2 regions of the Mesorhizobium sp. RCAM 05104 genome follow, and region 1 is predicted to be linked to the other one. Evidence: riboswitches for the same ligand, from Rfam matches in the RefSeq annotation. Region 1 holds a riboswitch; the other holds the start of a gene.

Region 1 (3,408 bases):
CGACAGACCGATCTTCTGGCCGTTGGCGTCGAGCGCGGTTGCCTTTTCCACCGTCGCGCCAAGCTCGTCGCACAGGTTGACGAAGTCGCGGATGGTGCAGAAGTGGATGTTGGGCGTGTCGTACCAGGAATAGGGCAGGTCCTTGGTCACCGGCATGCGGCCGTTGAGGAACAGTGACAGGCGCACCCGCCAGTGGCCGAAATTGGGGAAGGACACGATCGCCCGATTGCCGATCCTGAGCAGTTCGTCGAGCACCAGCTTCGGGTTGCGGGTGGCCTGCAGCGTCTGCGACAGCACGACGAAGTCAAAGCCCTTGTCGGGATAGAACTGGAGATCCTTGTCCGCATCGCCCTGGATGACCGAGAGGCCGCGCGCCACGCATTCGTTGACGCCGCGCTGCGACAGTTCGAGTCCACGGCCGTCGACCTGCTTGGTGTCCTGCAGCAGTTCGAGCAGCGAGCCGTCGCCCGAACCGACGTCGAGCACACGAGACTGCGGCGGGATGAGGTTGGCGACGACCTCGAGGTCGACACGCTGGTCGCGGTTGACGCTCATGATGCGAGCCCTCTCGCCCGTGCCGCAGAACCGATGAAGCCGTTGATGGCTGCAAACAGCTCCGGCTCGTCGAGCAGGAAGGCGTCGTGGCCACGGTCGGTCTCGATCTCGACGAAGGACACCGATGCGCCGGCGGCGTTGAGCGCGTGCACGATCGAGCGGCTCTCCTCCGTCGGAAACAGCCAGTCCGAGGTGAAGGACACCAGGCAGAAGCGGGTTTTCGTGCCGGCGAAAGCATCGGCCAATCGACCGCCATGGTCGGCAGCGAGGTCGAAATAGTCCATCGACCGAGTCATGTAGAGATAGGAATTGGCGTCGAAGCGGTCGACGAAGGTCATGCCCTGATGGCGCAGATAGCTTTCGATCTGGAAGTCGGCATCGAAGCCGAAGGTGAGCGCTTCGCGGTCCTGCAGATTGCGGCCGAATTTCCGGTGCAGGGCGGCTTCCGACAGATAGGTGATATGGGCGGCCATGCGTGCCACCGCCAGCCCCTTTTCCGGGCGTTTGCCATAGTCGAAATATTTGCCGCCATGCCAGTCCGGATCGGCCATCACCGCTTGCCGGCCAACCTCATGGAAGGCGATGTTCTGCGAGGAATGGCGGGCGCCGGTGGCGATCGGCAGTGCCGAGAAGACGCGCTCCGGATAGCTCGACGCCCATTGCAGCACCTGCATGCCGCCCATCGAGCCGCCGAGCACGCAAAACAGCTTTTCGATGCCGAAATGGTCGATCAGCATCTGCTGCGCGCGCACCATGTCGCGGATGGTGATGATCGGCAGGTCGAGCCCATAGGGCTTGCCGGTGGCGGGATTGGTCGAGGCTGGGCCGGTGGAGCCCAGGCAGCCGCCGATGACGTTCGAGCAGATGACGAAGAAGCGGTTGGTGTCGATGATCTTGCCCGGGCCGATCAGCACTTCCCACCAGCCCGGCTTGCCGGTCACCGGATTGGTGTTGGCGACGTGCTGGTCGCCGGTCAGCGCGTGGCAGACGAGGATGGCATTGGAACGCGCGTCATTGAGCGTGCCATAGGTCTGGTAGGCGATCTGGAACGGCGACAGCAGCGTGCCGGCGTCGAGCTTGAGCGGCTTGTCAGGTCCAAAACGCAACACTGGGCTCGACGGTTGGTCGGCCTCGTTGTTGGTCTTTCCAGCGCGCAGAGCGGCCATCACATCTCTCTACCATTCCGCATCATGCTTTTCGAAAAATCGCTGCCGATTTTCGGGCCGATGCGCTCATCCGCCCGGTCGCGGACAATAAAAAACCGGCAATGCCTTCGCAAAGCCGGTTACGTCACGCAAACGGCCCTTTAGCGAATTGTTTAACGTGGCTGCAAGCCGACCGGCCAAATCACCACGGAACTGTCGCTGCCCTTCTAGAACTCGCCCGCCTTGCCGTCAATGCCGGCCACTGGCACCACCGCCACCTCTCGACATTGCCGGTCATGGCTTGTATTTCCGCTGCGGCTCCCGCCGGGAGCCTTTCTCGATGGATATCTCGAAATGAAGCAGACACCGGATCAGGCACGTCCAACCCCGCGCGCGGGCATCATGGACATCGACGCCTATGTGCCGGGCAAGAGCACGGCGCCGGCCGGCGTCGCCAAGGTCTACAAGCTGTCGTCGAACGAGAATCCGCTTGGGCCCTCGCCGAAGGCGATCGAAGCCGCGCGGGAGATTGCCGGAAAGCTCGACATCTATCCCGACGGCACCGCCAGGCGGCTGCGCGAAGCGATCGCCGAGGTGCATGGCCTCAACGCACAGAACATCATCTGTTCCAACGGTTCCGACGAGATTCTGGGCCTGCTGGCGCAGACCTATCTGGCGCCCGGCGACGAGGCGATCTTCACCGAACACGCCTTCATGGTCTACAAGATCTATATCCAGTCGGCAGGTGCCGTCCCGGTGGCGGTCAAGGAGACCGATGAGCGCGCCGACATCGATGCCATCCTGGCCGCCGTCACGCCGCGCACGAAAATCGTGTTCCTCGCCAATCCCAACAATCCGACCGGCACCTATGTGCCGTTCCAGGAGGTGCGCCGCCTGCATGCCGGCCTGCCCAGGCATGTGCTGCTGGTGCTCGACGCGGCTTACGCCGAATATGTCCGCCGCAACGACTATGAAGCCGGCATCGAGCTGGTCGGCAGCGCCGAGAACGTCGTGATGACCCGTACCTTCTCCAAGATCGGTCTTGGCGGGGCGCGGATCGGCTGGATGTACGCGCCGATGCACATCGTCGACGCCATCAATCGTGTGCGTGGCCCCTTCAACGTCAATGCAACGGCGATCGAGGCCGGCATCGCGGCGATCCGCGACCGCGCCCATGTCGAGCGCAGCGTCGCGCACAACGAGACCTGGCTGGCCTGGGTCAGCGAACAGATGACGGGGCTTGGGTTGCGGGTGACGCCCAGCGTCGGCAATTTCGTCCTCATCCATTTTCCCGACGACCAGAAACACTCCGCAGCGGCGGCGGACGACTATCTCACCGCGCGCGGCTATATCTTGCGGCGCGTTTCCGGCTATGGCTTTCCCAACGCGCTGCGCATGACCATCGGCACCGAAGAGGCCAATCGCGGCGTTGTCGCCGCACTCACGACATTCCTGAAAAGCTAGAGCACCATGGCATCACCGATGTTTGAGAAGATCGCGCTGGTCGGCATCGGCCTGATCGGCTCGTCGCTGGCCCGCGTCATCCGCCGCGAGGGGCTGGCCGGTCACGTCGCCATCTCGACCCGCAGCACGGCGACGCTGGCGCGGGCGCAAGAGCTTGGGCTAGGCGATTCCTACACCACCGACGCGAAAGAGGCGGTCCGCGATGCCGATTTGGTCATCGTCTCGGTGCCGGTCGGCTCATCCG
Region 2 (3,408 bases), 1.7 Mb from region 1:
GGGGCGGAAGTGCTTGGACAGCTTCAGGCCCTGCGCCTGGTAGTTGGAGCCGAGGTCGGTGCCGTAGAGCGCCTGCGGCCGCTTCAGCATATGCTCATAGACCAGCCGGCCGACGATCTGGCCGTGATCGAGGATGAACGGCACTTCGTGGCTGCGCACTTCGAGCACCGCGCGGCTGCCGGTGCCGCCTGACGCCGAGTGGCCGAAACCCGGATCGAAGAAACCGGCATAGTGGACGCGGAACTCGCCGACCAGCGGATCGAACGGCGTCATCTCGGCGGCATAGAGCGGTGGCACATGCACCGCCTCCTGGCTGACGAGGATGTAGAACTCGTCGGGATCGAGCACCAGTTCGCCGGCGCCACTCTTGTGGATCGGCTCCCAGAAATCGACGACCTCCTGCGCGGCGCGCTTGTCGACATCGACAAGACCGGTGTGATGCTTGCCGCGATAGCCGACCAGACCATTTTCATCGCCATTGAGGTCGATCGACAGTGCGATGCCGCCACCGGAAATATTCGGCGGCTCGGTGGCGACCAGCATCTCGGCGCGATGCAATTCATGCAGCTCGGCTTCCGACAGCAGCGCATTGCCGATACGGAAGCGGATCTGCGACAGCCGCGAGCCGGTGCGCGCAACGATCGGGAAGGTGCGCGGGCTGACTTCCAGGTACAGCGGCCCATGATAGCCGGCGGCGATCTTGTCGAACTCGTGGCCACGGTCGGTCATGACACGGGTGAAGATGTCGAGCCGCCCGGTCGAGCTCTTCGGATTGGCCGAAGCCGAAATCTCCGCCGGCAGCGCAAGGCTTTCGAGCAGCGGCACGATATAGACGCAGCCGGTTTCCAGCACCGCGCCGTCGGCAAGATCAATCTCGTGCAACTTCAGCCGGTCGAGCTTTTCCGAAACCTTGTGGCCGGGACCAGGCAGGAAGGAGGCCCGTACCCGCCATGCCTTGTCGCCGAGCCTCAGATCAAGGCTGGCGGGCTGGATCTGATCGGCATCGAGCGCGCGCGCCGACTTCAGCGCACCGGACTGGAACAGCGCCGAAATGTCCTGATCGGGAAGAATGCCTGTCTGCCGCAAGGCTCCACTCCTAGGCCAGACGTTTTTCTTGTCGCAGGTTCTTGCCGCAAAACCGTGGAACACTTTCGCGGAAGCTGCTTGGTACAAACCTCTTAATCAAGCCGGCAATTGACGCAAGCGTGGCGCGGGTCTAAAGGGTCGTTATCCCGTGGTGATTTGGCCGGTCGGCTTGCAGCCACGTTAAACAAGTCGCTAAAGGACCGTCGGGCCGCAAGGCCGTATGGACCGGTTGCGACTTTCGCGGCCGGTTTTTTTGTGTCTGGAACAAGAACGATGAGCACCAAGAAGCGCAACTGGAAACCTCAGACAGCCCTCGTACACGCCGGAACCCTGCGTTCTCAATTCGGCGAGACCTCCGAGGCGATGTACCTCACCCAGGGTTATGTCTATGAGACGGCGCAGGCCGCCGAAGCCCGCTTCAAGGGCGAGGAGCCGGGCTTCATCTATTCGCGCTACGCCAATCCGACAGTCGACATGTTCGAAAAGCGCATGTGTGCGCTGGAAGGCGCCGAGGATGCGCGCGCCACCGCGTCGGGCATGGCGGCGGTGACCGCTGCCCTTCTGTGCAGCGTCAAGGCCGGCGACCATATCGTGGCGGCGCGCGCGCTTTTCGGCTCCTGCCGCTGGGTGGTCGAGACCCTGGCGCCTCGATACGGCATCGAGGCAACGCTGGTCGACGGCACCGACATCGCCAACTGGGAAAAAGCGGTCAGGCCGAATACCAAGCTGTTCTTCCTGGAAAGCCCGACCAACCCGACGCTGGAAGTGGTCGACATCGCCGCTGTTGCCGCACTCGCCAATTCTATCGGCGCGCGGCTCGTCGTCGACAATGTCTTCGCCACCCCCTTGCAGCAGAAACCCTTGCAGCTTGGCGCGCATATCGTCGTCTATTCGGCGACCAAGCACATTGACGGCCAAGGACGATGCCTTGGCGGCGTCATCCTGTCGGACAAGAAGTGGATCGACGAGAACCTGCACGACTATTTCCGCCACACCGGCCCCAGCCTGTCGCCGTTCAATGCCTGGACGCTGCTGAAGGGCTTGGAGACGCTGCCGCTGCGCGTGCGCCAGCAAACGGAGAGCGCCGGCAAGATCGCCGACTTCCTCGCCGAACAGCCGCAGATCGCGCGCGTCATCTATCCCGGCCGGGCCGACCACCCACAGGCCGATATCGTCAAGAAGCAGATGTCGGGGGGCTCGACGCTGATCTGCCTCGACGTCAAGGGCGGCAAGCAGGTGGCCTTCGCCTTGCAGAACGCGCTCGACATCGTGCTGATCTCCAACAATCTCGGCGACGCCAAGAGCCTGATCACCCATCCGGCGACCACGACGCACAAGAATTTGAGCGACGAAGCCCGCGCGGAACTCGGCATCGGGCCTGGCACGCTCAGGCTTTCGGTCGGCCTGGAGGATACAGACGATCTGCTCGAGGATATCGCGCAGGCACTGAAGGCCAAGTAACAGAGGCCTTCAGGCGCTCGACGGCGTCTCTTCCAGTTCGGCCGCCTTGGTGCCAATGGTCATCGCGTTACCGCGCCAGTCGACGGCGCCGCCGAGCCAGCCGCGTGCCCACATCACCGGCAGGATCATGTCGCGCACCACCATCGCCGCGATCATGCGGGGCGACAGGTACCAGCCCTTGGCCGAGGCCAGGGCGCATTCCGGAAGATAGAAGGCTGCCAGCACGGCGATGCAGGTCAGCGGCAGGCTGAAGCCGGTGCTTGCCGCCGCAACCAGCGCAAGCACCAGCGGCACCGCCGCGCCAGTCAGGATCTCGGGCGCGAAGAACAGCGGGAAGGTGACACGGCGCAGGCGCGCCCAACGCGCCTGGCGCGACCAGATTTCGCCGAGCGTGCGCCGGCCGAGCGGCTGCTCGAAGGGCGAGGCGACGAGATTGACGCGCAGGCCGAGGCCGTTGACCAGCTTGGTCGCCGCAGCGTCCTCGGCGATTTCGGCGGCCAGGGCGCGGATGCCGCCACTGGCGTCGAGCATCGGCTTGTTCCACAACATGCTCTTGCCCTGGGCAAAACCAAGGCCCAGCGCCTCGCCGGCATATTGCCAGCGCGCCTGCAGCGTGTTGAGGAAGGCACATTCGACTTCGGCCCAGAAGCCGTCCGGCCGCGAGCCGATCGGCGTCGAGCAGACAAGGCCGGTGTCCGGCCGCCAGGCCGCCATCAGGTGCTGAACGTAATCTCCAGGCATCAACACGTTGGAATCGGCCAGGATGACCCAGTCGTGGCGCGCCGCTTCCCAACCCTTGACGCAATTGTTGAGCTTCGGATTGGCGCTGACGCGGTCGTCGCCGAACAACAGGCGGGCCGG

What was found. Region 1 has a riboswitch for S-adenosylmethionine ahead of metX (homoserine O-acetyltransferase MetX). Riboswitches for the same ligand answer to the same signal wherever they lie in the genome.
Region 2: it holds a riboswitch for S-adenosylmethionine, as region 1 does, so the genes downstream of both, AC56QP_RS14035 (O-succinylhomoserine sulfhydrylase) here and metX (homoserine O-acetyltransferase MetX) in region 1, are expected to answer to the same signal.

What each region holds. Positions count from the first base shown of each region.
Region 1 covers NZ_CM185033.1:4,552,113-4,555,520, forward strand. The annotation lists gene metW (methionine biosynthesis protein MetW) at 1-555, opposite strand, end outside; gene metX (homoserine O-acetyltransferase MetX) at 552-1,721, opposite strand; SAM riboswitch at 1,842-1,919, opposite strand; gene hisC (histidinol-phosphate transaminase) at 2,055-3,164, shown strand; gene AC56QP_RS22340 (prephenate/arogenate dehydrogenase family protein) at 3,171-3,408, shown strand, end outside.
Region 2 covers NZ_CM185033.1:2,834,399-2,837,806, forward strand. The annotation lists gene AC56QP_RS14030 (2'-deoxycytidine 5'-triphosphate deaminase) at 1-1,086, opposite strand, end outside; SAM riboswitch at 1,225-1,302, shown strand; gene AC56QP_RS14035 (O-succinylhomoserine sulfhydrylase) at 1,360-2,547, shown strand; gene AC56QP_RS14040 (ceramide glucosyltransferase) at 2,557-3,408, opposite strand, start outside.